DNA from 3 places in the Paeniglutamicibacter sp. GQ140 genome. Region 1 is predicted to be linked to each of the others. Evidence: riboswitches for the same ligand, from Rfam matches in the RefSeq annotation. Region 1 holds a riboswitch; each other region holds the start of a gene.

What was found. Region 1 has a riboswitch for S-adenosylmethionine ahead of AC6CHY_RS15785 (flavin reductase family protein). Riboswitches for the same ligand answer to the same signal wherever they lie in the genome.
Region 2: it holds a riboswitch for S-adenosylmethionine, as region 1 does, so the genes downstream of both, AC6CHY_RS09650 (hypothetical protein) here and AC6CHY_RS15785 (flavin reductase family protein) in region 1, are expected to answer to the same signal.
Region 3: it holds a riboswitch for S-adenosylmethionine, as region 1 does, so the genes downstream of both, AC6CHY_RS10215 (O-acetylhomoserine aminocarboxypropyltransferase/cysteine synthase family protein) here and AC6CHY_RS15785 (flavin reductase family protein) in region 1, are expected to answer to the same signal.

What each region holds. Positions count from the first base shown of each region.
Region 1 covers NZ_JCAXDW010000012.1:64,937-75,449, reverse strand. Annotated here, with positions in the region: gene AC6CHY_RS15815 (acyltransferase family protein) at 1-609, shown strand, start outside; gene rpsF (30S ribosomal protein S6) at 780-1,085, shown strand; gene AC6CHY_RS15805 (single-stranded DNA-binding protein) at 1,130-1,723, shown strand; gene rpsR (30S ribosomal protein S18) at 1,786-2,025, shown strand; gene rplI (50S ribosomal protein L9) at 2,041-2,496, shown strand; gene AC6CHY_RS15790 (dihydrofolate reductase family protein) at 2,734-3,360, shown strand; SAM riboswitch class IV at 3,602-3,714, shown strand; gene AC6CHY_RS15785 (flavin reductase family protein) at 3,783-4,292, shown strand; gene AC6CHY_RS15780 (DUF1801 domain-containing protein) at 4,386-4,811, opposite strand; gene dnaB (replicative DNA helicase) at 5,326-6,699, shown strand; gene AC6CHY_RS15770 (ZIP family metal transporter) at 6,845-7,612, shown strand; gene AC6CHY_RS15765 (helix-hairpin-helix domain-containing protein) at 7,763-7,954, shown strand; gene AC6CHY_RS15760 (GNAT family N-acetyltransferase) at 7,965-8,309, opposite strand; gene AC6CHY_RS15755 (ribonuclease E inhibitor RraB) at 8,333-8,716, opposite strand; gene AC6CHY_RS15750 (pirin family protein) at 8,792-9,799, opposite strand; gene AC6CHY_RS15745 (MoaD/ThiS family protein) at 9,941-10,228, opposite strand; gene AC6CHY_RS15740 (WD40/YVTN/BNR-like repeat-containing protein) at 10,225-10,513, opposite strand, start outside.
Region 2 covers NZ_JCAXDW010000005.1:258,502-269,014, forward strand. Annotated here, with positions in the region: gene AC6CHY_RS09605 (thiamine pyrophosphate-binding protein) at 1-1,087, opposite strand, end outside; gene speB (agmatinase) at 1,084-2,073, opposite strand; gene AC6CHY_RS09615 (transcriptional regulator) at 2,205-2,510, opposite strand; gene AC6CHY_RS09620 (hypothetical protein) at 2,494-2,958, opposite strand; gene AC6CHY_RS09625 (hypothetical protein) at 3,010-3,453, opposite strand; gene AC6CHY_RS09630 (amino acid permease) at 3,788-5,599, shown strand; gene AC6CHY_RS09635 (cupin domain-containing protein) at 5,596-6,171, opposite strand; gene AC6CHY_RS09640 (sodium:solute symporter family protein) at 6,335-7,861, shown strand; gene AC6CHY_RS09645 (DinB family protein) at 7,992-8,570, shown strand; SAM riboswitch class IV at 8,583-8,692, shown strand; gene AC6CHY_RS09650 (hypothetical protein) at 8,712-8,984, shown strand; gene AC6CHY_RS09655 (VIT1/CCC1 transporter family protein) at 9,226-10,329, shown strand.
Region 3 covers NZ_JCAXDW010000006.1:26,651-37,163, forward strand. Annotated here, with positions in the region: gene kynU (kynureninase) at 1-772, shown strand, start outside; gene AC6CHY_RS10175 (amino acid permease) at 971-2,311, shown strand; gene AC6CHY_RS10180 (thymidine kinase) at 2,482-3,108, shown strand; gene AC6CHY_RS10185 (TetR family transcriptional regulator) at 3,105-3,674, opposite strand; gene AC6CHY_RS10190 (hypothetical protein) at 3,857-4,186, shown strand; gene AC6CHY_RS10195 (adenylosuccinate synthase) at 4,355-5,644, shown strand; gene AC6CHY_RS10200 (carbon-nitrogen hydrolase family protein) at 5,881-6,660, shown strand; gene AC6CHY_RS10205 (hypothetical protein) at 6,885-7,247, shown strand; gene AC6CHY_RS10210 (CoA-binding protein) at 7,393-7,893, opposite strand; gene AC6CHY_RS10215 (O-acetylhomoserine aminocarboxypropyltransferase/cysteine synthase family protein) at 7,893-9,266, opposite strand; SAM riboswitch class I at 9,381-9,475, opposite strand; gene AC6CHY_RS10220 (histidine phosphatase family protein) at 9,586-10,149, shown strand; gene AC6CHY_RS10225 (ferredoxin reductase) at 10,168-10,513, opposite strand, start outside.

The sequences.
Region 1 (10,513 bases):
GAGGCCACCGCCAAGAAAAACGACTGGACGCTGCTGACCTACCTGAAGAACTCCTGCCCCTTCAGCGCCACCAAGCGCATCGCCGAGGCCGACGGCAGCATTTCCTGCCACCAGGCCAACAAGGACACGCTCAAGCGGATCCTGGCCCGTGGGGACGTGGATGCGGTGGTGACCAGCCATTGGGCCGGAGCCGCCTTCGAGAAGGGCGCCGCCGAGGGATTCGCGGACTATTGGGGCCAGCTGGAGGACGCCGGCATCCAGGTCTATCCGATCATCGACACCCCGCGCCCTGGGACCAAGGCCTACGCGCGGGACTGCGTGGCAAAAAATCCCGAGGAACTCGAAACCTGCGGGGCCCCGGAGTCACGGGCCTTCGAGGCCAACGACTACACGCTGGCCGCTGCCAAGCGCGAGCCGCGCACGGAGGTGCTGGATTTCTCCGACCAGTTCTGCGCCGACGGCTTCTGCCCCGCAGTCATCGGGAACGTCCTGGTGTACCGGGACAAGCACCACGTCTCGGACACCTATATCCGCACGCTCGCCCCGGTCTTCGGCGACAGGCTCGTGGATCGGCTGCGCGCCGACGGGCTCATGGAAGCCGCGCGGTGAGCCCCGTGATACACCGCACCCGGCCCAGTCGGGTGCGGCGGTGATTTTCCGCTAGAATGGTTGAGGCTGTTTCTGCCGCGCCCGGCAATCGGGTTGTGGCGACAGCAAATGCAAAGAACCTCCTGTTGCGGAAATGCCGTGACCGTTTAGCCCAAAGGAGGTGGGTTCACATGCGTGCTTATGAATTGATGGTGCTGATCGACCCCGAGGTCGACGAGCGAACCGTTGAACCGACCCTCGGTAAGTTCCTCGATGTTGTCCGTAACGATGGTGGAACCATCGAGAACGTTGACATCTGGGGCCGTCGCCGCCTGGCCTACGACATTCAGAAGAAGAATGAGGCCATTTACGCGGTAGTTAACTTCACCGCTACCCCCGCTACTTCCGCAGAGCTTGATCGCCAGCTGGGCCTCAATGAGACCATCATGCGCACCAAGATCACCCGCCCGGAAGAGGCAAAGGTCGTAGCAGAGTAATTCTGCTGTCCGATCTTCGTAGAACAACACTTTAGGAGGCTCCAATGGCAGGCGAGACAGTCATTACGGTTATTGGTAATTTGACCGCTGACCCGGAACTGCGTTTCACCCCGTCAGGATCGGCAGTGGCGAACTTCACCATTGCTTCGACCCCGCGAACCTTCGACCGCCAGACCAATGAATGGAAGGACGGCGACACGCTGTTCCTCCGTGCGTCGGTGTGGCGAGAGGCGGCCGAAAACGTCGCCGAGACGTTGACCAAGGGCATGCGCGTCATCGCCCAGGGTCGTCTCAAGTCGCGTTCCTACGAAACCAAGGAAGGCGAAAAGCGTAACGTCACCGAGCTTGAGGTCGATGAAATCGGCCCGTCGCTGCGTTACGCCTCCGCAAAGGTCACCCGCACCCAGCGCTCCGGCGGTGGCAGTGGTGGTGGCTTTGGTGGCCAGCAGAACGCGGGCGCAAATGCCGGCGGGTTTGCCGGCGGCAACCAAGGCGGCGGCGGTGGATTCGGTGGCGGCAACGCCGGCGGAAACTCCGGCGGCGGCTGGAATGCACCGGCCAACGATCCATGGGGTGCTCCTGCCGGAGGAAACAACGGCGGATGGGGCAACCCGGGTTCCGACGAACCACCTTTCTAAACAAATTTATTCACCATCCCGCAGAAAATTCTGCGGGCTCCACCTGATAAAGGAGCTCCACGATGGCTAAGGCTGAACTCCGTAAGCCCAAACCAAAGTCCAACCCCTTGAAGGCCGCTGACATCACTGTCATCGACTACAAGGACGTAGCATTGCTGCGCAAGTTCATTTCCGATCGCGGAAAGATCCGTGCCCGTCGCGTTACCGGTGTTTCCGTACAGGAACAGCGCAAGATCGCACAGGCCATCAAGAACGCGCGCGAAGTGGCATTGCTGCCTTACTCCGGCGCTGGCCGCGGCTAAGGAAGGTATACCAACATGGCAAAGCTCATTCTGACCCACGAAGTTACCGGCCTCGGCGCCGCAGGCGACATCGTCGAGGTGAAGGATGGTTACGCACGTAACTACCTTCTCCCGCGCGCCTTCGCCATCACCTGGACCAAGGGCGGTGAGAAGCAGGTTGAGTCGATCAAGGCCGCCCGTGCTGCTCGCGCCGTTGCGAACCTGGAAGATGCGCAGGCACTTGCTGCTTCGATTTCCGCCAAGCCGGTCAAGCTGACCGTCAAGGCCGGCGCTACCGGTCGCCTCTTCGGCACCGTGAAGACCGACGACATCGCCAAGGCTGTTGCAGCCGCTGGCCTGGGCGCGATCGACAAGCGCAACATCGAGATCAACGACCACATCAAGTCGACGGGTAACTACTCGGCGACCGTGCGTCTGCACACCGATGTCTCCGCAAAGGTTGCACTGCAGGTTGTTGCCGCAAAGAAGTAATTCCTTGCGCACCCGCCGTCTTGATTGACGGCAACCCACTGTGGACCCCGCCAATGGCGGGGTCCACAGTGGGTTAAGGCAAGGTTCCGCTCCCGGGGCTGCGGCGGGCAAAAGGCCGGACTCTGGCGCCGGGGCTCCACGTCAAGTAGTTTTGCCCAGGGGAGCAGCGCCCTCCCGGCGTCGCCCGCCCGGCGATTCCCGGGGAACGGGCAGCGCAACTACCAGGAAGGCACGTTCATGAAGCTGACATTGACGGAGTTCGTAAGTCTCGACGGGGTGTCGCAGGGCCCCGGGTCTCCCGAGGAAGACCCGACCGACGGGTTTACCCAAGGCGGGTGGCTGGTCCCGCACATGGACGAGGCATTCATTGAGCAGGCAGCGCAATGGCTCGGGGAAGCCGACGGGCTGCTGCTTGGCCGTCGCACCTATGAGGCCTTCGCCCGGGATTGGCCGCAGATCACCGACCCGGACGACCCGTTCACGGTGCTCATGAATTCGCTGCCCAAGTACGTTGCATCGCAGACACTGGCCGAGGGAAGCTGGGACCCGACCACGGTTCTCTCCGGCGACATTGCCGCCAGGGTTGCGGAGCTCAAGGCCCGGCCCGGCAGGGAGCTGCAGATCCACGGCAGTGCCCGCCTCGCCGGCTCATTGCTTGCCGAGGGGCTGATTGACGAACTCCGGCTTGTCGTGGCTCCGGTTGTCCTTGGCCGCGGGCGACGCCTCTTCCCCGAGGGCTGCGCGCCGGCCGGGCTGCGTCTTTCGAGCAGCAAGACCACCCCGGGCGGGCTTGCCATCCTGGTCTACCAACGTGCCGGCGAGGCCGCCTATGCGACGTACACGGGGGTCTCGGACGTCGCCTAGGCCGGGAATGTCGCGGCGTCGCAATGGCGGCTTGGTTGCGGATCCGCAGCCCGTGCGGTGCAGGCGTCTTCTTCGGCCGTCCCGAGGGGTCCCGGCGTTCACGTGCGGACAAGGGCCTCTTGACCCTCATGGGCGGGATCGGGGCATATGGTCGCACAATCTTCGATTCTTACGCTTCGTGACTTAGTGTGTCGAAACAAACTTTGACGAGACGTAATTATTTCTTCTAACGTTAGTGATGAATCAAGAGTGTCAACGCAAGGCCCTGGCCCGTTGACCGGCAACCCTCTCACGGTGGTGGGGTGCTCCAGGTGATGATTCGGCCTACCGGGACCCGGGAGGCAAGTACCGCACACCTTGCTGGTTGGCGCGTGGATTGCGCGCACCCGCGAAGGTGGGCCGAAGCCGAAGGATTGAGCATTATGACACTCACCTCTGACCTCACCCCCGATACCCTGCGCAACGTCTTTGCCCAGCACCCCTCGGGCATTGCCGCACTCTGCGCCATCGTGGACGGGCAGCCGCAAGGGATTGTGGCTTCGTCCTTTACGGTTGGCGTGTCCATGGATCCGCCGCTGGTGATGTTCGCGGTCCAGAACACCTCGAAGACGTGGCCGTTGGTGCGCACCAGCGGGCGCATTGGCGTCTCGGTGCTGAGTGAAAAGAACGAGGGCGTGTGCCGACAGATCGCCTCGAAGTCGGGGGACCGTTTTGCCGGGCTTCGCCTTGATTCGACCGACGAGGGTGCGCTCTTCCTGCATGACGCCACCCTGTGGCTCGACTGCTCCATCGAGCAGGAGGTCCCCGCGGGGGACCACCATGTGGTGCTGCTGCGCGTGCACGGCCACCAGACGCACGACAACGCCAACTCGCCGCTGGTGTTCCACGGCTCGGCATTCCGTCGCCTGGATGCCGAACAGCTGGTCTCCTAGGGCACCTGACACGTGGGGGCTCCCGGTCCGCCGCAGCGAATCCTGGATTCGCCGCCGCGGGCCGGGAGCCCCTGTCGTTGCGCGGCGGTTTGCCTATGAACCTCTGTGCACCACGCCCATCATGTATCGGTAGCCGTCGCGGGCCAGCTGGGCCAGGACCTCCAGGTCGACGTCGGCAAGCTTGTTCACGTAGAGGCATGATGCCCCGACTTTGTGCTTGCCCAGTTTCGCCAGCAACTTCCCGGCGGTCGGGGCGATGGTCAATCCGTAAAGAGCCAGGTTCGACGCCCGTGGAGAGAAGCCGATCGCGCAGGCATCACCTTCGCGGCCGGAATCGTATTTATAGTGGTAGCTGCCATACCCGATGATGGTTGGCCCCCACATGGTCGGTGGCTGTCCGCTGGCCTCTTCCATCATCCCCAGCAGGACCTCGGCGTCCGCGCGCCTCGTCGGATGTGCCACCGCCGAAACGAATTCCTCCGGGTCATCGGCTGTTGGGACGGTCTTGTTGGCGCTCATGCGGCCCAGTATGTCAGGCGACGGTGATCTCTATCAATGCCCGCTATCCCCAGAACCCCGGCAACTTCCGGCGTGTCTGTGGATAGGTTGTGGGTAACTGTGAAAACGCGACCGGTTTAACCCCGGAATCTCGGGGTTTTTGTGTGTATAACCGACGATTACGCCCGTGGTGGATGTGGATAAATAGTTTGTATCCACAGGCGTGGATTCAGGTAATGCCTAGTCACGCGCGTTTTTTGCTCAAAAAAATGGTGTAATCCACAACCTTCTCCCCAGACTGTGCACACAACACGCCGCGAGGTTCACAGGTTATCCACATGGCCTGTGGATAACCGTGTTGGGTTTGGTGGAAAACAGGTCTAGGGTGACAGTGTTCCCCACCTATTTCCACAGGTTCGCGGTGCCCTTGCGCACGTGTGAGATTGAACCTAACGAATCGTCCGTGCTCCTTGAGACACTGACTGGGTAATGAAGCGGAAAATTGGGAACCCGCGAAGCTTGAAGGGAAAAACCCGTGTCGCTAGCCAGCACCGAAACCAGCTCCGATTCACATGGATCGGACTATGGCCGCACTCCACCGCAAGACCTCGTAGCCGAGCAAAGCGTCCTGGGCGGCATGATGCTGTCCAAGGACGCCATCGCAGACTGCGTGGAGGTGCTGCGAGGGCTGGACTTCTACCGCCCGGCACACGAGGCGATCTACGAGGCCATCATCGACCTCTACGGCCGCGGCGAGCCCGCCGATGCCGTGACCGTCTCTGACCTGTTGACCAAGCGCGGCGAGATCACCCGCATTGGCGGCCCGGCGTACCTGCATACGCTCATCCAGTCCGTGCCCACCGCCGCCAACGCAGGCTTCTACGCCGAGATCGTGCGTGAACGCGCGGTCCTGCGCCGACTGGTTGATGCGGGCACCAAGATCGTGCAGCTCGGCTACTCGCAGGACGGCGAGGTCGACGCCATCGTGAACGAGGCCCAGGCCGAGGTCTACAAGGTCGCCGAGCGCCGCACGGCTGAGGACTACGTCCCGCTGCGCGACATCATCGAGGGCACCGTCGATGAAATCGAATCCGCCGGCAGCCGCGGCGAGGGCGTGATTGGCGTTCCCACCGGGATCTTCGAACTCGACGAGTTGACCCAGGGGCTGCACGGCGGTCAGATGATCGTCATTGCCGCCCGTCCCGCCGTGGGCAAGTCGACGTTCGCACTGGACTTTGCCAGGTCGGCATCGATCAAGCACAACATGACGTCCGTCTTCTTTTCGCTGGAAATGGGCCGCAACGAGATCGCGATGCGCCTGCTGTCGGCAGAGGCAAGCATCGCCCTGCAGGATTTGCGCAAGGGGACGATCCAGGACGAACAGTGGTCGAAGATCGCCACCACGATGGGACGGCTCAACGACGCCCCGCTGTTCATTGACGATTCGCCGAACATGTCGCTGATGGAAATCCGCGCCAAGTGCCGGCGGCTCAAGCAGAAGCATGACCTGAAGCTCGTGGTCCTTGACTACCTGCAGCTGATGAGCTCGGGCAAAAAGGTCGAGTCGCGCCAGCAGGAAGTCTCCGAGTTCTCCCGAGCGCTCAAGCTGTTGGCCAAGGAACTCGACGTACCGGTCATCGCCCTCTCCCAGCTGAACCGTGGTTCGGAGCAGCGCACCGACAAGAAACCGATGATTTCCGACCTTCGCGAATCCGGATCGATCGAGCAGGATGCCGACATGGTCATCCTGCTGCACCGTGAGGATATCTACGACAAGGAATCGGCCCGCGCCGGCGAGGCCGACGTGATCGTGGCCAAGCACCGTAACGGCCCGACCAAGACCATCACCGTCGCCTTCCAGGGCCACTACTCGCGCTTCAACAACATGGCCCAGGACGGCCTCGGGTAACTCCCCGGAACATCCGGGAAAACGGGCGGTTGCCCTGGCCCTTGCGGGGCAGGGCAACCGCCCGCAGCCGTTTAGCTGCGCCGGGCGAGCCCGCGCGTCCCATGAAAACGCTGCGTGAATAGTCATGGTGCGATAGCGTGGCGCCATGTTGATGTCCTTGCAAGCGCTCATGTGGGGCACCATCGCCGGGTCGGCGTTGCTGCTCGGTGCCGCCGCGGCCTGGTGGTTAAACATTCCGCGGAAGGTTGTCTCCAGCGTCATGGCATTCGGCGCCGGCGTGCTGATTTCCGCCCTCACCTTTGAACTGGTCCAGGAGGCCGAGGAGGCCGGCGGGCTGTGGCCCACCGTGGCCGGATTCCTGGCGGGGGCCGTCATCTATGTCGGCGCGAACGCCCTGCTGGTGCGCCTCGGTGCCGAGCACCGACGCCGCGGAAAGCCTCCAGCCCGGGCAGGCGCCGGCGCCGGCGCCGGCGGAACTCCCAACGGGGGAGCGGCCATCGCGGTCGGCGCACTGCTGGATGGCATCCCCGAGTCCATCGTGCTGGGCGTGGGACTGCTCTCCGGCGCCGCAGTCAACCCGACCATGCTGGCGGCAATTTTCATTTCCAACGTCCCCGAGGGACTGGCCAGCACCGCCGACATGAAGCGCGCCGGAAAGGGACCGAAGGAGATCTTCGCGATCTGGGGGAGCATCGCCGTGCTTTCGGGGCTCGCCGCGATGATCGGCTACCTGGCCCTCGACAACGCCCCGGGAGAGGTCATCGCGGTGGTCACCGCGATCGCCGCGGGCGGCATCCTGGCCATGCTCGCCGACACCATGATCCCCGAGGCCTTCGAGGAGCAGCACATGCTCACCGGATTCATTGCCGCACTGGGATTCCTCGCGGCACTGGTGCTGCACTACAGCGCCTAGCTTGATGCGCTCGACCAGGTCGAATGGTGCCCGGGCCCGCCGGAGCAGTCCGGCCACCACACGTGGCTGCGGCACCGGGCCGGTCTTCGGCGGGTTCGGCGGCACCGCGCGCGCAGGCGTTCAGCAACCGGACGTTGCTACGCTGGGGCCATGACCAGCCATCCGTTGCCCAGGATCTCCGCACCCGCCGCCCGCGCCCTGGAAGGGGCGGGAATCACGACGCTCGAGCAGGCTTCCGCGTTTGGGGAAGCCGCGTTGCTGGGGCTGCACGGTTTCGGACCCAAGGGCATCGTGATCCTGCGCGCGGCTCTGGCCGAGTTGGGCCTCGAACTGGCGGATTGACCCCGGCCGCTCATCCCTGGGGCAGGATCGCCAAGTGCTCGGGCGTGGGCTTCACCAGGTCGGCGTCGTACTCGTGGTGCCTGGTCAGGTAGGCCTTGATGTAGGGGCAGACCGGCACGATCTTGTGGCCCTGCTCCACTGTGTCGGACAGCGCCGCGGCGGCGAGCTTTCCTGCCAGCCCCTGCCCGGCATATGCCTCATCGACCACCGTGTGGAAGAAGACCCGCTCGATGCCGCCGGTGGTTGCCAACTCGCGGTAATGTGCCGCGCCGATTGACTTCTCCCCGTCCAGCAGTGCGTAGCGCCTGCGTTCGGGCCTGTGTTCCACCTGGATTTCGACCTGGATTTCGCTCACGTGTTGCTCCTTCTTCCCGGTTGTCATTGGTTTCCGAACAGCCGACCGAAGAACCCCCGGGGTTCGCTGTCGGCGGCGTCGATGAACATGGCACCGAACCCGTCATAGCTCCCGCCATGCTTTTCGGTGATGGCGTGCACATTGCGCAGGGCGTGTTCCGCGTGTTCCACGTCGATGGCCTGCTCGCGGTAGACCCGCAGCAGGTAGCGGGAGTTGGCGTCCTGGCCCTCGGTCCGGTCGATCTGCCAGCCTGCCCGTTCAAAGTGGGCGGCGGCCTCGTTCATCTCGCGCAGTGCGCGAAAGGAGACGAAGTGCTCCATCTCGCGCTTGGCCTCCAGCTGGTCGCCCAGCGCCGCGCGTTCGGCCAAGGCCCGGCGCAGCTTGCCCAGTTCCTCTTGAAGTGACACGATCCCCACCGGCTCCTTGTCTGGTTCCTGGGGCCGGCGCTTGCGCCCCCGGCCCGGTGCATGTTGGCGCATCCGTCATTCGCGTGGGCGCAGCCGCACCGAGGGCAGCACCGGGGCGGGCAGCGCGGCGGGCTGCCCGGCCGGGAAGTCCCCGAAGCGCTGGGTGGACCCGTCCCCGGGCTCTGCGCCGATCTCCGCCTGCCACTGCCGGCGGTATTCGACGACCTCCTCGTGGGTGCGCCCCACGAAGTTCCACCACATCAGGATCTGCTCGTTCAGCGGCTCCCCGCCAATGAGCAGGGCGCGCACGGGTGCCTGGCCCGCGGTGAGGGTGATCTCCTGGGTCCCCGTCGGCAGGTAGGCCAGGTGGTCTTCGGGCAGTTCGTCGACACCGACGGAAAGGGATCCCGAATCGAGCAGCACCCCGTGCTCGTGGTGGGCCTTCACCGCCAGCCGAATGCTCGTGCCCGGCTCCAAGCGGATCTCCGCCCCGAGCAATTCGGTGTGGGTGGCAACCGGGGATTCGGAGTGCTGGTCGGCACCGCTGTGGTTCGCCACGGTCAGCTCGCCCAGGAACACGCTGACATACCACCCGTCCCCGGCCAGTGGCTCGGGGCGGTAGTGGTCGAAGGTCGGGGGCATGTGCCGGGCGGAATCGGGCAGCGCGACCCACAGCTGGGCGCCGTGCAGCATCGTGGTCTCGGGGGTGGAAAACTCGGAATGGCTGATCCCGCGGCCCGCTGTCATCAGGTTGACCTCGCCGGGGCGCACCATGGCGTGGAAACCGGCGGAATCCCGATGCTCGATTTCCCCGGTGAAGAGCCAGGACACGGTCTGCAACCCGGTGTGGGGGTGGCGCGGGACCTTCATCCCGCCGGATTCGCCGACCGGGTCGGGGCCATAGTGGTCGAGGAAGCACCAGGCGCCTATGAGGCTGCGCTGCTTTTGCGGCAGCGTGCGGCGCACATCCATGGCCCGGGGCCCGCCGAGCGGGACATTGCGCGGGACCAGCAGCTCGATTCCGGCGTGCGTCGCATCCGATCCGCAAACCAACTCGTCAGGGGCAGCCTCGAGGTTACTCATGTCATCAGCGTAGTGCCGGCGGCGCGTTTCGGCACCCCTGCGACGCGCCCGCCCCGTTGCCCTGGGTGCGTGCCCACCGCGCCCCGCGCACGAACACGCGCGACGCTGTCATTGCGCCGGCGGGCACCGGGTGAAGCGCCGCTAGCCGCCGGCCACCGACTGCATGATCAGCACGTTTTGCCCCTCCCGCACCGCGGAGCCCAGCCCCTGAAGGGTGCGGATGTTGTCCTGCCCGACGAAGACGTTCACGAAGCGGCGCACCTGCCCGCGCTCGTCGCGGACCCGCCGGGCGAAGAGCGGGTACTGGACGCCGAGCGCATCCAGAAGCCCGCCCACCGTCCCGTCCTCGGGCAGCGGGACCTGCAGGCTGCGTTGGCCGCCCAGCGTGGAAGACAACACCGAGGGCACCTCAACGGTAATGTCCGTCATTGCCCCGCACCGTTGGCTTGGGCCGCCCGGACACTGAGTACATCCGGCAGGCGCTGGGCCACCGTGACAAAGTGGGCGCCCTCGTCGTTGCTGGCGAAGACCTCACCGCCGCGGGTGCCGAAGTAGACGCCCACGGTTTCGGGGTGATCGTCCACCGCCGCCGCGTCGCGTAACACCGCGTTCCAGTCGGCATCGGGCAACCCGGCATGTTGCTCGCTCCAGGTGTCCCCGGCGTCCCTGGAGTGGAAGACGGAAAGCCTTCCGCCCACCGGATTGCGTTCCTCG
Region 2 (10,513 bases), on a different contig from region 1:
CCAGGGTGTCGGCAACCACCTTTTCGGGTCCCTGCCCGTGCCAGTCGGCCCCGGTTCCGCCCTCGAGTCTGCCCAGCGCCTCGCCCAGGTATTCGAGCGCGGCCTTGGCGTCGGCCCGGATGCCCAGGGCGGGACGGTTGGATTCGAGCACGCGCGGCTCGGCGTCGATCTGGATCAGGTGCCCGCGCGGTTCCAGGGTGAAGTAGTTGCTGGTGACCTCGCCCAGGGCGGAGCCCACCACGATCAGCACGTCGGCGTCCTCCAGGACCTCGGTGACGTGCCGGTCCTCGACCCAGGACTGCAGGGACAGCGGGTGGTTCCAGGGGAAGGCGCCGTTGCCGCCGGGCGAGCAGACCACGGGGGCGCCCAGGGACTCGGCCACCGCCAGCAGCGCGTCCTTGGCACCTGCGCGGCGCACGCCGCCGCCGGCCACGATGACCGGGCGGGCCGCCTTGGCGAGCCAGCGGACCGCTTCGTCGATGAGTTCCACGCGCGGCGGGTGCTCGTAGGCTTCGGCCAGCGCGTCGATGACCGGCGGCACCAGCACCGGGGCCAGCAAGACGTCCTGCGGGACCTCGACCCAGACCGGGCCCTGCGGCACGGTGATCGCGTCGGCCCAGGCGTCCTGGATGGCAGAGGGGATGCCGGAGGCGTGGTGGACGGTGCGCTGGGACTTGGTGACGTTCGCCGCGGAGGCCTTCTGGTCATCGAGCTGGTGCAGCATGCCCTTGCGGCGGGCGCCGAGCCCGTCCAGCGGGATCTGGCTGGCCACCACGACCATCGGCACGGAAGTGGCGTAGGCCTCCTGCAACCCGGCAAGGGAGGTTAGCGCGCCGGGCCCGGTGGACAGGAAGAGCACCCCGACCTCGCCGGTGGCCCGGGCATAGCCGTCGGCGGCGAAGGCGGAGTTGTTTTCCACTCGGGAGGAGACGAAGTGCAGCCTCGAGCGTGAGAGTGCATCGAATAGGCCCAGCGCATGCTGTCCGGGGATGCCGAAAACCGTGTGGGCGCCGAGCGCCTCGAGGGTCTCGATGACCAGGTCCCCGCCGTTGCGCTCGGAGACCGTGCCCTGCTCCTGCTGGCTCATGCGTTCCCTGCCTTGTCGTTGGCGCGCTTGTCGGCAATCAGCGAAATCAGGTCGTAGGCGACGTGGGAGGCGGCAACGCCCGTCATCTCCGCGTGGTCGTAGGCGGGGGCGACCTCGACGATGTCGGCGCCGACGATGTTCATGCCGCGCAGTCCGCGGATGATCTCGAGCAGCTCGCGGCTGGTGATGCCGCCTGCCTCGGGGGTCCCGGTGCCCGGGGCGTGGGCCGGGTCCAGCACGTCGATGTCCACCGAGACGTAGAGCGGACGGTTGCCGATGCGGTCGCGCAGCTTGTGCACGATTTCGTTCACGCCCTGGTAGTAGACGTCCGAGCTGGTGACGATGCCGAAGCCGAAGCGCTTGTCGTCCTCGAGGTCCTTCTTGCCATAGAGCGGGCCGCGGGTGCCCACGTGGGAGATGGCCTCGGTGTCGAGGATGCCCTCTTCCACCGCGCGGCGGAAGGGGGTGCCGTGGGTGTACTCGGCACCGAAGTAGGTGTCCCAGGTGTCAAGGTGCGCATCGAAGTGCAGCATCGCCACTGGGTTTCCCGCGCGTTCGGCGGCGGCGCGCAGCAGCGGCAACGCGATGGTGTGGTCCCCGCCCAGGGTCACCAGGGTGGAGCCGTCGGCCGTGAGGTCCAGCGCGTTTTGCTGGATGGTCTCGATGGCCTCGTTGATGTTGAAGGGGTTCACGGCCATGTCGCCGGCGTCCACGACCTGGGTCAGGGCGAAGGGCGAGACATCCAGTGCCGGGTTGTACGGGCGCAGCAGCCGGGAGGATTCACGGATGTGCGTGGATCCGAAGCGCGCACCGGGGCGGTAGGAGACGCCCGCGTCGAAAGGCACACCCACCACCTTGATGTCGGCGTCCGGGACCTGGTCGATGCGCGGGAGCCGGGCGTAGGTGCCCAGCCCGGCAAAACGCGGAATCCTTGAGGCATCGATGGGCCCGATGTTTCCGTTTTCTTCAATGCGGATTTCTTCCACGTTCTTCTCCCTCAGGGTTTCCGGCAGCACCGAGCGCCGAACATGCCTTGTTGCTCAATATGAAACAACCGTTGCCCTGTATGCTATTTGTGGCGCGCGCAACAGTCAAGGCGCTGGCCTGGCTTGGGGAACTACGCGTCGGGCTCGAGCATGTTTCGCAGCGCTGCCACGTGTCCCACATAGGCCTTGCGCCCGGTAACGGTCAGAGCGACCCTGACATGGCTGCGCCCGCCCTTGGCGAATCTTTCGATGTCGACGTATCCCGCATCGGCCAGCTGCTTGAAGTGCTTGCTCAAGACCGAGTCGGCAATCGCGAGCGCACCGCGCAATTGCGCAAACTCGACCCACTGGACCGGGGCGAGGCTGGCGCAGATGCGCAAGCGCACCGGGGCATGGATCAAGTCATCGAACGAAGCGGGGCTAGACGGGACGTTCATTGGCGTCCTCGAGTCGGTTCCTGATGGCAGCGGAGCGCATGCGGGACAGGCAGAAGTAGAGCACCACAAACAGCAGGAGCCACTTGGCCCCGACTTCCCACCACGACAGCGCTTCCCAGAACCTGGCCACCTGCAGGCCCAGGCCCATCAGCAGGCAGTGACCCACGTACGTTCCGGAGTGGCTGAGAACGGTGCGTGGCTTTGGCCGTCCCCGCACCAGCAGGTAATACCAAATTCCCAGCGGGAGCAGAAGAGCGGCCACACCCAACGTAGCGCCCCAGGGGACAGCATGGATCAGGGCGAAGATCGCCGAAACAATCGCGGCCATCGCGGCAGCAAAGGATCGGGGGGCTTCAGTATTGTCCACCATGGCACCGGAGGCACCGCTGGCTTCGGCGAGCGCCGCGCGAGGATCGAAGTCGGCGGGCCAGCGCGCTTCGTCAGGCATCCCAGATTTCTCTTTCCGTTGTGGAAAGACTTGCCTTTCCACAACGGAAAGTCAAGCCCCGGGCGTCTCTTTGGGACTAGTGCGCCGCGAAAACCCGGAAAACAAGGCCCGGTCCGCCGCATACATGCAGACGGAGATGCCAAGGGACAAGGCCAAGGCCTTGGCGGCGATTTCCTGCGGATTCATGGGCAGTAGCATCACCTGGATGGGCCCCACCAGGAAAATCAGCAGCACCATCCACAGCACGTAGGACAACGACATCGGGGGCTCCAGGGCCTCGGGATGAAATTGCCGGCGCAGGATCGTGGCGACGCTGATCACGATAATGATCATGGCCAAGGCAATCGCCCCGGGAATCACAAATGCCCTTGAGGCCCGCAGCAATGTCAGCGTGACCCCCACTGCCGTACCCAGGATCAGTGCCAGCCACCATGGCGCCCAGAGCCGCTTGGGTCGCCAGGGAACCGAGGCGGGGTCTTCGGGCAGGGAACTCACAAGCAATGTCCTTAAGCAGGCGGGTGCAACCGAGGGAAGGACTTCCCTGCGTATGCCGCTACAAAATGGTTGCTTTTCACAGGCTGAATGTCAAAGCGGAAACTGTCGCGCACATCACCAAAACTATTTGTCACCAGCTATATCCAGACCGCTCGGTGTAGGCGTAGCGTTCCCATTCGTGAAGAAATTATCGGGCGTTTCCAGACCTGCGTCGCCCACACGGACCAAACCCCTCAACGCCCGCCTGTCGGGGTGGCTCCAGGACACCGACGCAGGCCAGGAACACGCCGAAACCCCCGGCACCAAGCCGACGGGACACCGCTGGTGGCAGGTCATGTGCCTCTCCGGCCTGGATTACTTTTCGACGCTGGGCTACCAGCCAGCCATTGCCGCGTTGGCGGCCGGCGCCCTGGCCCCGCTTGCAACGCTCTTGCTCGTCGCCGTCACTCTGGGCGCGGCGCTGCCGGTGTATCGCCGCGTGGCCAGCGAATCCCCGCACGGCCAGGGGTCGATCGCGATGCTCGAGCGCCTGCTGCCGCACTGGAAGGGCAAGGTCTTTGTCCTGGTGCTGCTGGGTTTCGCGGCCACGGACTTCATGATCACCATTACGCTGTCCTCGGCCGATGCCACGGCGCACATCATCGAAAACCCCTTCACCCCCGACGCGTTCCACGGGCAGCAAGTCATTATTACGCTGGTTCTCATCCTGTTGCTGGGGGCACTGTTCCTGCGCGGCTTCCACGAGGTCATCTGGCTGGCCGTTGGCCTGGTCGCCGTCTACCTGTTGCTCAACCTCGTCGTCATTGCCGTCGCAGTGGCGTCACTGGTGCGCGACCCCGCCCCCGTGGATCACTGGTGGCTGAACCTGACGGCCACGCATTCAAACCCCTGGATGATGGTTGCCATTGCCCTGCTCGTTTTCCCCAAGTTGGCCTTGGGCCTGTCCGGCTTTGAAACCGGCGTTGCAGTGATGCCCCAGATCCGGAAGGCACCCGGGGACACCGAGGCCAATCCGCGCGCACGCATCGCCGGGGCCAAGAAGCTCCTGCTTACCGCGGCACTGACCATGAGCGTGTTCCTGGTTTCCTCCTCGATCGTCACCACCCTGCTGATACCCGCCCCGGAATTCCAGCCCGGTGGAGAGGCAAATGGCCGCGCCCTGTCGTTCCTCGCCCACTCGATGCTCGGCGACGGCTTCGGCAGCGTCTATGACCTGTCCACCATCCTGATCCTGTGGTTTGCCGGCGCCTCGGCCCTGGCGGGGATGCTCAACCTCATCCCCCGCTACCTGCCCCGCTTTGGCATGGCCCCGGAGTGGGCACGTGCCATCCGCCCCCTGGTGCTGGTACTCATCGGCATTGCAGTGGTCATCACCCTCCTGTTCGAGGCAAGCGTGGACGCCCAGGGCGCCGCCTACGCCACCGGCGTGCTGGTGCTCATGGTCTCGGCAGCGGTGGCAGTCACCATTTCCGCCAAGCGCAAGGGCCAGCGGTGGCGGGCCATGGGCTTCGGGATCATTTCGGCCATCTTCATCTACACTACCGGCGCCAATGTCGTGGAGCGGCCCGACGGCATCCGGATAGCCGGGTTCTTCATCGCGGGGATCATCATCGTCTCCATGGTTTCGCGCTTCCGGCGCTCCACGGAACTGCGCGCCACCTCGGTGACCCTGGACGAGGAGGCCCTGAAGATCATCGAGACCTCCAGCCGGGATTCAATGGTGCGGATCATTTCCCACGAGCCGGTCCGCCTCTCGGCCGCCCGCTACCGGCACAAGCTGGCCCACGCCAAAATGGCCAGCCACCTGCCCGAGGATGCCCCGGTGGTCTTCATCGAGATCAGGGTCTCGGACTTCTCGGACTTCGCCCAGGACATCGTGGTTTCCGGGACCACCCGGCACGGCTACAAGATCCTGCAGGCGGAGGCCCCTTCGGTGCCCACCGCGATTGCCGCGATCTGCCTTGAAATCCGCGACCGGACCGGCGTGATGCCGCACATCTACTTCCGCTGGACCGAGGGCAACCCGGTGCACAACCTGTTGCGCTTCCTGTTCCTGGGCCAGGGCGAGATCGCCCCGTTGACGCGCGAGGTGCTGCGCGAGGCCGAACCGGCAATCGGCAAGCGGCCCTGGGTGCACGTGGGTTAACGCGACGCGGCGGGGACCAGCGTCCAGGTGACGATGGCTTCCTCGCCCGTCGGGTTCTTCCAGCTGTGCGGCTCGCGCCCCGGGAAGGTCACGGTGTCCCCCGCGTCGAGGTCAAACCGCTCGTTGGCGAAAATCAGCACGAAGCGCCCGGAGAGGACGTGGAGCACCTCGACCTCGCAATCCACCGAGTAAAGTTCCTTTTCGCCCTCGCCGTGCGGGGCGATGACGGCGCGAATCACCTGCAGGCGCCGCTCCGAACGCGCCGTCACCAGCCTCTCGACAATGCCTTCGCCGCCCAGTGAGATGCGCGGCGCCTCGGCAAGCCTGACGACGTGGGTGTCCGGCTGGGTGAAAAGCTCCCCTACCTCCAGGGACAGCACCTGGCACAGCGTCACCAGCGATGCCACCGAGGGGCTGGTCAAGTCGCGCTCCACCCGGGAGAGAAAACCCTTGGTCAATCCCGTGGATTCGGCGATCTGGTCGATGGTCAGGCGCTGGGCGTGACGCGCCGCCCGGATCCGCGAGCCAATGGCGAGGGCAGCACTGCTGGGCTCAACGGGCAGGGCTTTCATCGGCGCGGGTCTCCAGGGTGGGCTCGAAGGAAATAATGCGTTCATCCAGCTTAGGTGCAATTGACGTGTGCGACACCTCACATTAGCCTATAGAACAACAAAAGTTTACTATCAGGCATCCCAGAGGTGCGCACCCGGTTTCGTTCCCAGCAAAGGCTCACCCATGGAATTCATCAATGGCACGATCGTCGCCGCCTACTTGGCGGCCATGCTCATCTTCGGCTGGTGGGGAAAATCGCGCACCAAGAACAGCAGCGACTACCTCGTGGCAGGCAGGCGCCTCGGCCCGTTCCTGTACACGGGCACGATGGCGGCGGTCGTCCTGGGCGGGGCATCCACCGTGGGCGGCGTCGGCCTGGGCTACAAGTTCGGAATCTCCGGCATGTGGCTGGTCGTGGCAATCGGCGCCGGCGTCATCCTGCTCTCGCTGCTCTTTGCCCCGACCCTGCAGCGCCTGAAGATCTTCACCGTCTCGCAGATGCTCACCCTGCGCTACGGCAGCAAGTCGGCGACGAACACCTCCGGCATCGTCATGCTCGCCTACACGCTGATGCTCTGCGCCACCTCCACCAGCGCCTATGCGACGATCTTCGTGGTCCTCTTCGGCTGGGAACGCTGGATGGCCATCGCCATCGGCGGGGTCATCGTGGTCATCTACTCCACCATCGGCGGCATGTGGTCGATCACCCTGGCCGACCAGGTCCAGTTCGTCATCAAGACCGTGGGCATCTTCTTCCTGATGCTGCCCTTCGCGCTGAACGCCGCCGGGGGCATGTCCGGGATCCGCGAACGCGTCGGGGCCGAGTTCTTCAGCTTCACCGGCATCGGCGTGCAGACGATCATCACCTACTTCGTGGTCTACACCCTGGGCCTGCTCATCGGCCAGGACATCTGGCAGCGCGTCTTCACCGCCAAGACGCCGAAGGTGGCCCGCTGGGGCGGCACCACCGCCGGCATCTACTGCGTGCTCTACGGGGCCGCCGGCGCCATCATCGGCATGGCCGCCAAGGTCGCCCTGCCGGACATCATCGGCGCGGACACCAACAAGGACGTGGTCTACGCGGAGGTCGCCACGCAGCTGCTGCCCGTCGCCGTCGGCGGTCTGGTGCTGGCGGCCGCTGTCGCAGCCATGATGTCCACCGCCTCCGGCGCGCTGATTGCCGCTGCAACCGTAGCCCGCACCGACGTCACCCCGTTCGTGGCCAGCTGGTTCGGCAAGCAGCTGCACGTCAACACCAACGAGAACCCCGAGCACGACGTGCGCGCCAACCGCATCTGGGTGCTGCTGCTGGGAGTGGTCACAATCGTGCTGGCCATCATGGTTTCCGACGTGGTCGCGGCGCTGACCATCGCCTATGACATCCTGGTGGGCGGCCTGCTGGTGGCCATCATCGGCGGTCTGGTCTGGAAGCGCGGGAACGGGCTGGGGGCCGCCGCCTCGATGGCCGCCGGCTCCATCGTCACCCTGGGCACCATGATCGTCCTGGAAATCCAGGCCGAAGAGCGCTTCGATGGCATCTACGCCAACGAGCCGATCTACTTCGGGCTGATTGCCTCGGCGCTGACCTTCGTCGTCGTCTCCCTGCTCACGCGTCCCACCAACCCGGCGGTCATCACCCGCTGGAATGCGCGGGTCGCCGGCCAGGCGGACGCCGAGGGCGCGGACCTCACCGAGGTTGCCGGACGCTAGCACCGGACCCTGACCCCGGAAAATCCCGGTTGAGGGAGCCCGTCCCCGCGCACCATGCGCGGCGACGGGCTCCCCTTTTGCCACGGTTCCCCCTTCCCAGCCATGCCCCGGCGCTCCTAGGGTGGGTACCATGGACGATCTCAAGGACCACCTCTCCACGTACCTGAACCACACCCGCGAAGCCATGCTCTGGAAGGTCGAGGGACTCAGCGACAGGGAAATGACCCGCCCCATGGTCGGCTCCGGCACCAATATCCTGGGCCTCATCCAGCACCTGGCCTCGGTCGAGTACGGCTACTTCGTCGAATGCCTCGGATTCACGGTTGACGACGAACGCTACGACGCGCTGATGGCCGACCCCGAGGCCAGCGCCGACATGTGGGTTCCCGGCGACGTCCCGTGCTCCGAGATCCTCGCCTTCTACCGCCGGGCCATCGACGCGGCAAACCACAACATTGCCGCCTTGCCCCTGGATGCCCCGGCCACGATTCCCTGGTGGAAGCCGGAAAAGCGCGACACGACCCTCGGTCGCCTGCTGCTGCACATGAACGTGGAGACCGCACGCCACGCGGGGCATGCAGACATCCTGCGCGAGCTCATTGACGGCTCCACCGGAATGCGCCAAGAGAACACGAACATACCGCCCTACGATCCTGCGGGCTGGACCCAATTGCACGAAAACATCCTGCGGGCCTCCGAATCGCGGTAATGTAGTTCCCAGCTTCACGAGACGCGTCGGCAAGCTCCGACTAAGACGCGCACCAACCCCAGGTTCATGGGTGGTTCGGATGAAGAAGCGGCCGTGGCCACAAGGCGCGGCAAGAGCTGACGAAAGGTCTTCGACCCCGCCATGGCACGTTCCATTCCCGTGTTGCCCCTGCTCGATGTCCACCGCTCGGTCGTTGAACTGCGCCTCGCGGGTTGCTGGCACAGCTACCACGTTGCCGACGCCCCCGCGCTGGCCGCGGCGCTGGCCAACGCCGCCGGTTCCACGCGCTGGGACCCTGCCGCCGGCCAGCTGTCGGTGCGGATCCCCCGGGCAGGCAACCCCGCTGGCCAGGCCCTGGTTTTTAGTCTCAGCGAATTCTCCCTTGCCCTTCCGGACGCTACACTCGTGGGTTGAAGGGGAGTAGTTCCCAAACCCGCCCACCCGGCGGGAAAGCGGTGCGTCGACATACTGGTTACAACGCGGTAACCCGGCAAACCACCTGCGGCAACGGGCATTCCCGTCCGGCCCCAGGCGAACGAGACCTTCGGTCCACACATTGGTGGCCCGAGGCTCAACGCACCCAAAAAGCATTCATGCCGGGCCTCCCCATCACACGGTCCCGCGGGGCCGTGAACGCCCACATGAGGATGAGAGCATGACGCAAACAGCGCCAACCCCCACTCCCGCCCAGATCAAACGCTGGCGCCAGTACCTGGCTGACGAAATCGCCGAGGGCGCGGTCTACCGCGAACTTGCCAACAAGCGCCAGGGCGAGGAACGCGCGGTCCTGCTGGGACTTGCCGCCGCCGAAACCCGCCACGAGGAACACTGGCGCTCGCTGCTGGGCGAGCACGCCGGGAAGCGGACCCGGCCCTCGATCCGGCGCACCATGCTCCGTTTCCTGGCCCGCCACTTCGGCTCGGTCTTCGTCCTGGCCCTGGCCCAGCGCGCCGAGGGAAACTCCCCCTACGCCGCGGACACCGACGCCAGCCGCCAAATGGCCGCCGACGAGCTCGTCCACGAAGAGGTCGTCCGCGGCCTGGCCACCCGCGGCCGCAACCGGCTCTCGGGCAACTTCCGTGCCGCCGTCTTCGGCGCGAACGACGGTCTGGTGTCCAACCTGGCCCTGGTCATGGGCATCGGAGCGACCGGCGTCGCCACCTCCATGGTGCTCTTCTCCGGCATCGCCGGCCTACTCGCGGGCGCCCTGTCGATGGCCGCCGGCGAATACGTCTCGGTCCGGTCGCAGCGCGAACTGCTCTCGGCGTCGAAGCCCACCCAGGTGACCCTTTCCGCCGCCCCGGACCTGGACCTGGATGCCAACGAACTGGTGCTGGTCTACAAGGCCCGCGGCATGAGCGACGAGGATGCGGCGCACCGTGCGGCCGAGCGCATGGGCATCTACTCCTGCGACTGCAACGCCTCGCTCTCCCTGCATCCCGAGCTCGAGCAGGAATCCGCCAAGGTCGAGCACGAGGAAATCGGCTCCGCCATGGGTGCCGCCTCCGCATCGTTCTGCTTCTTTGCCTCCGGTGCGGTGATCCCGATCCTGCCGTTCATCTTCGGCATGGGCGGCACGCCGGCGATCCTGCTCTCCGCCGCATTGGTCGGCCTGGCCCTGCTGGCAACCGGCGGCATCGTGGGCCTGCTTTCAGGCGCGTCCCCGGCCAAGCGCGGCCTGCGCCAGCTGGCCATCGGCCTGGGCGCCGCGGCGGTCACCTACGCCCTCGGCCTGCTCTTCGGCGGCTCCGTGGCCTGACGGTCCCACGACGGACTCAACGCCGGGTGCCGCCATTTCCCTGGATCCGGGATTCGGCGGCACCCTTTTGGCTTCCGGCGCCCGCGCGGGATGTTGTTTGCAGGTAAGGTCAGGCGCCCCTCGCAAGCAGTAGAACATATTTTCTATTTTTAAAGAAACTATGTTCCAATTGTCGGTGACCCGT
Region 3 (10,513 bases), on a different contig from region 1:
GGCGCTGGATGACTCCGTCGCCGTACTAGCCTTGTCACACGTCAACTACCGAACCGGCGCCATGTGGGACATGGGTGCGGTCACCGCTGCCGCGCATCAATCCGGTGCCCTGGTCATCTGGGACCTCGCCCACGCCGCCGGCGCCGTCCCGGTGGACCTCAACGGTGCGAACGCCGACTATGCAGTTGGCTGCACCTACAAGTACCTCAACGGTGGACCTGGTTCTCCGGCCTTCATTTGGGTCAATGCCCGCCATCAGGGCCGTTTCTGGCAGCCCCTCACCGGGTGGTGGTCGCATGCCGCGCCATTCGCCATGGCCGACAGCTACACGGCCGCCAACGATGTTCGCCGTTTCCTGTGCGGCACCCAGCCCATCACATCCATGGCCATGATCGAATGCGGCCTGGACGTGTCGCTGGAGGCCGACATGGGCCTGGTTCGGGCCAAGTCACTCGCACTGTCCGACGTGTTCATCGCCCTGGTGCGCGAGCGCTGCGGGGAATTCGGGCTGGAGCTCGTGACGCCGGAAAACCATGCCGAACGCGGGAGCCATGTCAGCTTCCGCCACCCCGAGGGCTATGCCATCATCCAGGCATTGATTGACCGGGGCGTCATTGGCGACTACCGCGAGCCAGAGGTGCTGCGCTTCGGACTCACGCCGCTCTACCTTTCCTTCACCGATATCTGGGACGCAGTGGAAATCCTGCGCGACATCCTGGAAACCCGCGCCTGGGACGTCCCGGCCTACCGCACGCGTCAGGCTGTCACCTAAAGGGACAACTCCTTTACAAGTCTTCATGGTGGGCGGCCCACAGGCACTCGGACCGCCCACAGGTTTGTCGTACCCAAAAACTACTGCTCCGCTTCACTCGTACACAATGATTCGAGGTAATTCATGAGTTCGTCGTTGGATAGCATCAAGAAACGGGAAGCCGGGCTGTCCCGGCAGCTGACCTCCCGCCAACTGGGCATGATTGCCTTGGGCGGGGCCATCGGGACAGGCCTCTTTCTGGGCAGCAAATTTGCCATCTCCTTTGCCGGCCCAAGCGTCATCATCAGCTACGTCATCGGGGGCCTTATCGCCCTGCTTTTGATGGGCGCACTGTCGGAGATGACGGTTGCACACGCAACCACCGGATCCTTTGGTGCTTTTGCAGAGCACTACATCAGCCCCCTGGCGGGGTTCATGATCAAATACCTGTATTGGTCGTGCATCGTGCTGGCGGTGGGAACGGAAGTCACCGCGGTGGGGGATTACATGCAGATGTGGTTCCCGGCCGTCCCGCCGATCGTTTGGGTCCTCGGATTCTCTACGTTGCTCATCGCTGTCAACATGTTCAACGTCAAGGCATTCGGCACCCTCGAATACTGGTTCTCCGCAACCAAGGTCTTCGCCATTGTCGGGTTCATCGTTGTTGCCGCCGCACTGGTGTTCGGCGGCACAAATCCGGACTTCGGGATGCAAAACTACCACGCCGACGGCGGCTTCTTCCTTGGCGGTTTCAAGGGAGTGTGGTTCGCCGTGATTGTCGCGATCTTCTCGTACCTGAGCATCGAAATGATTGCCATCGCGGCCGGTGAAGCCAAGGAACCGGAAACGGCGGTCAAGAAGGCCTTCAAGGTCACCTTGCTGCGCCTCTTCCTTTTTTACATCCTGACCCTGTCTCTGATTCTCGCCATCGCGCCGGTAAGCAAGATATTGGAGGGCGGGAGCCCCTTTGTCACTGTCATGCAGGTCATCGGCATCCCATATGCCGATTCCATCCTGAATTTCGTGGTTATTGTTGCGGCGTTGTCGGCCATGAATTCGCAGCTCTACATTTCCACGCGCATGATGTTTTCGCTCTCGCGCGGTGGCCAAGCCCCGCGGGTTTTTGGAAAGGTGCGCAAGAACGGCGCCCCGGTGAACGCACTTCTGCTTTCGGCAGGAGGCATCGCCGTGGCGACGTTGATCTATGCGGCCAATCCGGAAACCGGATTCACCGTGATGATGGCCTTGTCAATGTTTGGCGCCATGGCCACCTGGATGCTGATCTTTGTCACCCATCTGTATTTCCGTCGCCACCATAAGCGCAGCGGCCAAAAGCTTGCCTACAGGCTTCCCTTCTATCCCCTGGGCTCGCTATTGGGGGCGTTGCTCATGGCGGCCCTGCTGGTCACCACGCTGTTTACCGACGAATTTACGATGACGCTTGTTTTTGGCGTCCCTTTCGCCCTTGTCGTCGGGGCGCTCTATTTTCTGCTGCGCAAACGCATGGTCCCTGTCGGGGAGGAGCGTCAGGACATGGCTCTCGTGGAGGACTTGGCATAACTCACAAGTAGATTTGCGTGCACGTTGAAAATGCCCGGCAGCGCCGGACGGTTCGTCCAAAGGACCGTTCGGCGAGGCCGGGCGCCTTCGTCGAAAGGGCAGGCGCCGGAAGGGGCAGGGGTTCGGTTGCGCATAGAATCGTCCACGGCGTCCAACTCGAAAGGAACGATGTGGCGAAGCTGTACTTCCGTTATGGGGCAATGAATTCCGGCAAGTCCACGGGTCTTCTCCAGACCGCATTCAACTATGAAGAGCGCGGGCAGCGGGTCCTTTTGGCGAAGCCGGGGATCGACACCAAGGGCGACGCGGCAATAGTTTCCCGGCTGGGAATGAGCCGCGACGTGGATTTCCTCATCCCGCCGTCAGCGAATGCCCGGGAGCTTTTTGCCACTAAAGTCGCCGGGGACGACCCGGATGCCCTGTTGCAGCACGTGGATGCGCCGCCGGTGGCGTGCCTGCTGGTCGACGAGGCCCAGTTCCTGACGCCGGAACAGGTCGATGACCTGTTCCGCATCGCCATCCTGGACAACGTCCCCGTGCTGGCCTACGGGATCCGCTCTGACTTCCGCACCCATGCTTTTCCCGGGTCGCGGCGCCTGCTGGAGATCGCGCACAGCCTTGAGGAACTCAAGACGATTTGCCGCTGCGGCAAGAAAGCGGTGTTCAACACCCGTCGCATCGGAAACGAGATCATCTTCGACGGAGACCAGGTGGCCATCGACGGTGACGAGGTCTGGTACGAATCCCTCTGTGGCGCCTGCTATCTGGACGCCTCCAACGGTCGCCTGGGCAACTAGGCGCTACTGTGCTCCAGGGCCATCCCTTGCAGGATCACCCGCACGCCGTAGTCGAAGGCCTCGTCACCCCAGGCCGTTGACGCCTCGGTGGGTTCGGCGCCGGCGGCCAGTGCCTGCGCCTCCTGATGGGCGCCGATCGACCCGAGCAGGTGGTTGACCAGAACGTGCCGGGCATAGGCCGCGTCGCTCTCGGGGACGCCCGCGATCCGCAGGAATTCCAAAAGCCAGCCCAGCGGGTCCAGGGACTCTGGGCGCATGGACTGGGCGAGCTGCATGACCTCGGCCGAGTCCGGAACCGCGATCAAGGCGGTGCGCAGCTGGCGCAGCAGCGCGGCAATGGCCATGGGCGCCAACGCCGGGGTGGGGGAATCGGGCCGGGGCACGGCGTCGAGGAGCCGGGCGGCAACATCCACGAGGAGTTCCTGCTTGGACTTCACGTGCCAGTACAACGCCCCGACCTGCACGTCGAGTTCCCGGGCCAGGCGGCGCATGGAGAGGTCGGCCAGGCCAAACTCCGAGAGCACGCCCACGGCGGCATCAATGAGTTGTTCACGCGTCAGGGCCATGGATCCCAGTCTAGGCGGCGCTTCTCGCAAGTATGAATATGCGCAAATACTCCGCGTCATCAATTCTGCGCCGGATGCTGCGACAGGTTCCCGCGAAAAGTCTTTTCGCCGATCACTCGACGCAAGGGGCAGTGGCGGGGTTTGATGGGGACATGAGTATGCAATTTCCTACACCCGAGGCCATGAAAGAGTTTCAGCGGCTCACCCGTGCCCTGCTTGGCGAGGGAGTTGCTGCCGGAAAGATGTTTGGCAAGGATGCCTTGAAGTACGAGGCCAAGGCCATCGCCTGCCTGCTCGAGGACACCATGGCATTCAAGGTGGGCCGCGAGAGCGAGGTCATGCTCGAGGCCCTGAAGCATCCCGGGGCCAAACTTTTCGACCCCTCGGGCCAGGGGCGGCCCTTCCGCGATTGGGTGTCGGTTCCGGAAAGCTCTATCGAGCATTGGGAAACGCTGGCCCGGGCCGCCTTGTCGGCCGCGATCGACGCAGAAGACCAGCCGCGGGAAGCATAAATCAACCCATTGATGCTGCATCGGGTAAACTCGTGACGTAAGAGCCCCTTACTGTTCTTCCTGATCCTGCTTGGGCCATTCGAAGAGCGAGGGGCATTTCTGCGCCCGGCACCGCCGGGACCCGGCATTTTTGCCGGCCGCGCTGAATCGAGCAAGGGGGAGGATCCCATGCCAGCAATCGTGATCGTCGGCGCCCAGTGGGGCGACGAAGGCAAAGGCAAGGCCACTGACCTATTGGGTGGCCAGGTTGACTACGTTGTAAAGCCAAACGGCGGCAACAACGCAGGTCATACAGTCGTCGTTGGCGGTGAAAAGTATGAGCTCAAGCTCCTTCCCGCCGGCATTCTTTCGCCAAATGCCATCCCGATCATCGGCAACGGCTGCGTGGTCAACCTCGAGGCGCTCTTCGAAGAAATCGAGGGCCTGCAGGCACGAGGTGCCGACACCTCCAAACTGCGCGTGTCGGCCAACGCGCACCTGGTGGCCCCGTACCACCAGACCATGGACAAGGTCACCGAACGCTTCCTGGGCAAGCGTGCCATCGGCACCACCGGGCGCGGCATTGGCCCTGCCTACATGGACAAGATCGGTCGCCTGGGCATTCGCGTGCAGGACGTCTTCGACGAATCCATCCTGCGCCAAAAGGTCGAGGGCGCCCTGCGCCAGAAGAACGAGCTGCTGGTCAAGGTCTACAACCGCCGCAGCGTCGAGATCGAGGAAATCGTCGAGTATTTCCTCTCCTACGCCGAGCGCCTGCGTCCGCTGGTGATCGATGCGACCCTCGAGCTGAACAACGCGCTGGACGCCGGGAAGGTCGTGCTCATGGAGGGCGGCCAGGCCACGTTCCTGGACGTGGACCACGGCACCTACCCGTTCGTGACGTCCTCTAACCCGACCGCCGGCGGTGCGTCGGTCGGCTCGGGCATTGGCCCGACCCGCATCAGCCGCTCGATCGGCATCATCAAGGCCTACACCACCCGCGTGGGCGCAGGTCCGTTCCCCACCGAACTGTTCGATGAGATGGGTGAATACCTGCAGAAGACCGGCGGCGAGTTCGGCGTGAACACCGGCCGCCCGCGTCGCTGCGGCTGGTACGACGCGGTCCTGGCCCGCCACGCCTCGCGCGTGAACGGCTTCACCGACTACTTCGTCACCAAGCTCGACGTGCTGACGAACATCGAGAAGATCCCGGTGTGCGTGGCCTACGACGTGGACGGGGTGCGCCACGACGAAATGCCGATGACGCAGACCGATTTCCACCACGCCAAGCCGATCTTCGAGTATTTCGAGGGCTGGACTGAGGACATCACCGGAGCCCGCACGCTCGATGACCTGCCGAAGAACGCCCGCGACTACGTGTTGGCGCTTGAGGCCATGAGCGGCACCCGCTTCTCCGCCATCGGCGTGGGACCGGACCGCGAGCAGACGATCGTCCGCCACGACTTGATCAACGACTAAGTCCGGGCACGCGCGAGGGCGCGGTGCGGGCCGGGTTCATTTGAACCGGCCGGTGCCGCGCCCTCGCCGTATCCCCGGCATCCTGCCGTACCCGCGGCGGAAGGACGCGCAGCCTCCCTTGCGTGTGCCTTCCCGTCACATTGTTCGGGCCGGGGCCAAAATAGGTGCAGCCGATCCACCGGATGGGTGATTGTCGCTAGGCTGGGTGAAAGCACTCCGCGACGAAGGGAATCGCCATGAAGGTCAGCGTTGGTCAATTTGCCCCCACCGGGTCGGTCGCCGACAACTTGGAAACCATGGAACGACTGGTTGCCAAGGCGAAGGCCGAAGACGCCGACCTGGTGCTGTTTCCCGAAGAGGCCATGCTCGCCGTTTCCCAGGTGACTGGTCCGCTGAACGCCGCCATCGAAGGGAACTGGACGAAGTTCGTCCAGCAGCTCTCCTTCATGGCAGCGGAGCACAAGGTTGCCATCGTGGCCGGCGGCTATGAGCAGAGCGGCGACGAACGGCCCTACAACACGCTGGCGGTGCTGGGGGACGACGGGAAGATCCTGGGCACCTACCGCAAGATCCACCTCTACGACGCCTTCTCCTACCAGGAATCCAAGTCGATCAAGGCCGGGGACGTCGCCGAGGTCCCCGTGTTCGAGATCGCCGGCATGAAGGTCGGGGTGTTCACCTGCTACGACCTGCGCTTCCCGGAAATTGCCCGGAGGCTGGTCAACGAGGGTGCCGAGCTGTTGCTGGTGGCCGCCGCCTGGTTCAAGGGCGAGCACAAGATCGAGCACTGGGAAACGCTGCTGCGAGCCCGCGCGATCGAGAACACGGTCTGGGTCGCGGCCGCCGGAACCAGCTCGAGCCACACCATCGGGCACTCAGCGATCCTGGACCCCATGGGCGTGCCCATCGAGTACCTGGGCGACGACGCCGAGGGCCTGGTGACGACCGACGTCACCCGCCGGCGCATCGACGAGGTGCGCGAGTTCCTGCCCGTGCTGGCCAACCGCCGGCTGTAACAAGGCACTGCCCGGGGAACCCGTGCCGCCGCCGTCCAGGTGCCCGCACGGGTTCCCTTTTGCCTTCCCCCGGGGCCGGCGGATCGGCGCAAGCGAGGCGCCTGTATTAGACCAACGAATTTCACATTTTCCGGCATGTACGCTTCGGGCTCCGCCCACTACTATTGGTGCTCGATGTAACTCCAATTAGGCAGGACAGGGCAGTGGGCAATACCGATACACAAATGAATGAAGCCATCATCGAGGAATGGGCCGAGGCAACGGCGCAGGCCTACAACGACTCATTGTCCGGCCTGGACCTGGCCCGTGTGCCGAAGGCGGTGCGGGCCTTCATTGAACTGTATGGGCAGAGCAAGGACATGACCTTCAACTCCGACTACTCGCCGATCGACTACTTCGAGGAACACCCTGCCTCGGCGATCGGAATCATCCTCGACACCCCCGAGGCCCTGGAGTTGCTGGACGACGACGAGGAGGAGGCGCTCGAGGACATCCTCGGGTTTGCCGAGGCCTGGGCCGAGTTCGATTCGAACCAGCAGCCGGACCTTGGGATCTCCGAGGCCGACGACGACGACACCGAGTGGTAAAGACAGCCATGGCCCGCCGCTGAGCGTCGGGCCGGCACCGGAGACCGGGCGGGAGATCCCGCGGGTTCCCGCCGACGACGAAGGGTCCGTTCCCGAAACCACTTGGTTTCGGGAACGGACCCTTGTTCTTGCGCCGCCGGTCCTGCTAGGCGAGCAGCTGGCGCTTGGAGGAAATGACGCCGGTGTTGAAGCCGGCCAGGCGCAGCCCGCCGTGGAAGCGGGCGTGCTCGATCTTCACGCAGCGGTCCATCACCACGTTCAGGCCGTTGGCCTCGGCCTTGGCCGCGACCTCCTCGTGCCAGGAACCCAGCTGCAGCCACAGGGTCTTGGCGCCGACGGCGATCGACTCGTCCAGGACACCGGGCAGGTCGTCGTGCTTGCGGAAGACCTCCACCAGGTCCGGGGTCTCCGGCAGGTCCGCCAGCGACTTGTAGACCGGCTGGCCCAGGATCTCATCGAGCACCGGGTTCACGAAGTAGACCTTGTACTTGGAGGAGGACAGCAGGTAGGTCGCCACGAAGTAGCTGGCGCGCGAGGGCTTGTTGGAGGCGCCCACGATCGCGATCGACTTGGTGTTGCGCAGGATCTCGAGGCGTTCGGCCGCGTTCGGGCCTTCCCAGGTGCGGATCTGGACTGCGTTGCTCATTACTTGGCTCCCGTCACGGCGGCCGCGCGGGCGGCGTCGATGGAGCAGGCCGCCCCGTCGTAGCTTTCCCCGGCGGGGGCATCTGCCACCTGCTGCGAGGCGGTCAGCGCCTGGTCCAGGTCCCAGAGGATGTCCTCGAGGTCCTCCAGGCCCACCGAGAAGCGGATCAGGTCCTCCGGCACGCCGGCGGCAACCAGCTGCTCGGCGGAGAGCTGCTGGTGGGTGGTGGAAGCGGGGTGCAGCACCAGGGTGCGCACGTCGCCGATGTTGGCCAGGTGGCTGGCCAGCTGCAGCGCCTCGATGAAGGCGGTGCCGGCGGCGCGGCCGCCCTTGACGCCAAAGCTGAACACCGAGCCGACGCCCAGGGGCAGCAGCTCCTTGGCGCGCTCATGGTGCGGGTGCGAGGGCAGCCCGGCATAGTTCACGTAGCTGATGCGCTCATCGGCCTCGAGCCATTCGGCCACGGCCTTGGCATTGGAAAGGTGCGAGTCCATGCGCTGGGGCAGGGTCTCGACTCCCTGCAGCAGCTGGAAGGCCGACTGGGCCGGGAGCGCCGGGCCGATGTCGCGCAGCTGCTCGGAACGCAGCTTGGTCAGGAAGCCGTACTCGCCGAAGTTGTCCCACCAGGAGACGTTGCCGTAGGAGGCCACCGGCTCGGTCATCGCGGGGAACTTGCCGTTGCCCCAGTTGAACGTGCCGGCCTCCACGACGACCCCGCCCAGGGTGGTGCCGTGTCCGCCGAGGAACTTGGTGGCGGAGTGGATCACGATGTCGGCGCCGTGTTCGATGGGGCGCAGGAGGTACGGGGGAGTCAGCGTCGAGTCGACCACCAGCGGGAGGCCCGCGGCGTGGGCGACCTCGGCCAGGCCCTTGAGGTCGGCGATGTCGCCCGAGGGGTTGGCCACGACCTCGGTGTACACGGCCTTGGTGTTCTCCTGGATGGCGGCGGCGAACTCGGCCGGATCCGTGGAGTCGATGAATGTCGTCGAGACCCCGAAGCGGCGCAGGGTCACGTCCAGCTGCGTGATGGTGCCGCCGTAGAGCTTGGAGGAGGCCACGATGTGGTCCCCGGCCCCGGCCAGCGCGGCGAAGGTGATGAACTCGGCGGCCATGCCCGAGCCGGTGGCCACCGCGCCGATGCCGCCCTCGAGGGACGCAATGCGCTCCTCGAATGCGGCCACCGTGGGGTTGCCGATGCGCGAGTAGATGTTGCCGTACTTCTGCAGCGCAAAGAGGTTGGCTGCGTCGTCGGAATCTTTGAAGACAAACGAGGTGGTCTGGTAGATCGGAACGGCGCGCGAGCCGTGCTCGGCGTCGGGGGTGCCGCCGGCGTGCAGCGCACGCGTGCGGAATCCAAATTGGTGTTCGGCCATGGTGGCTTGCGACTCCTTGTCGACTGGTTCTTCGGCCCCGCGCATGCGTGGGGCCATCGCGGCAGGAATCCCGGGATCAATGTCGCTTACCCGTCCGGGTTCGGGCGGAAAGCAGCTCCATCGTTTCTGGCGGTAGCACCGTAACCACCGGCTGTGGCAGGTTGCTGCGGCGTCATCAAACCAGATCTCTCGGCCGCTCGGGATGGTTGTAACAGTCTCTCAATATGTCCGATTGTGACCCAAGTTTGAGTCCTTACGTTGCGCGAGGCACAGCCCGCGCGATTCCCGGCCGCCGCCGCGCAGCGCCTATGCTCGAGCCATGGACACCGCGCTGGCACTGGTACGACACGGGCAAACCGACTGGAACCTCGCCGGGCGCCTGCAGGGGCGCACCGACATCGAACTCAACGGGACGGGCCGCGAACAGGCGCGCGGGGTTGGACGGAAACTTCGGGGCCAGGGCTGGGACCTGGTGCTCGGCTCGCCGCTTTCCCGTGCCGCCCGGACCGCGCAGTTGATCGCCGAGGAGCTTCAGGCCGAAACCGGCGACCCGGTGCCCGAGGTGATCGAGCGCGGCTTTGGCCCGCTCGAGGGCCGGATCATGGCCGAGATTCCCGACGCGGAGGCCAGGCTGCTGGCGGAGCGGACCGAGGACAGGCAGGACGTGCTGCACCGTGCGGTGCCGGCCCTGCAGCGGCTTCTCGAGGCGAATCCCGGGCGCCGCATCCTGGTTGTCAGCCACGGCGCCACGATGCGGATCGTGCGCGACGCGCTCCCCGGCGAACCGTTGGGCACCAAGGTGGAAAACGGGGAAGTGGTCCACATCGATCCGACGCGGCTGGCGGAACTCGTGCGGGAACTGGCGCCGGCGATCGCGCGCTGAGCCTGCCCGGCCCCCCGGCTAGGCGTCGATCACCAGGTCCGTCCGCGCGGTCGAGCAGCACGGCAGGAACTTTCCGGCCTCGATTTCCCGTGCCCGGATCCCGCCCTGGTGGTTCATCTCGACGTCCCCGGAGAGCTTGACGATCTTGCAGGAGCCGCACATGCCTTCCTGGCAGTTCGCGCCGATCCTGACACCCGCCCGTTTGGCCGCGCCGAGGATCTTTTCCTCGGGATTGATCAGGACATTGATGCCCGTGCGAACAAAGGACAGGGTGAGGCTTCCGGTGCCGACGGTGTCGAACGAAGAGGCGTCGGGGGCGGAGGGGTCCGCTGTTTCCTCGGGCTCTGCCTCGGTGGCCGGAACC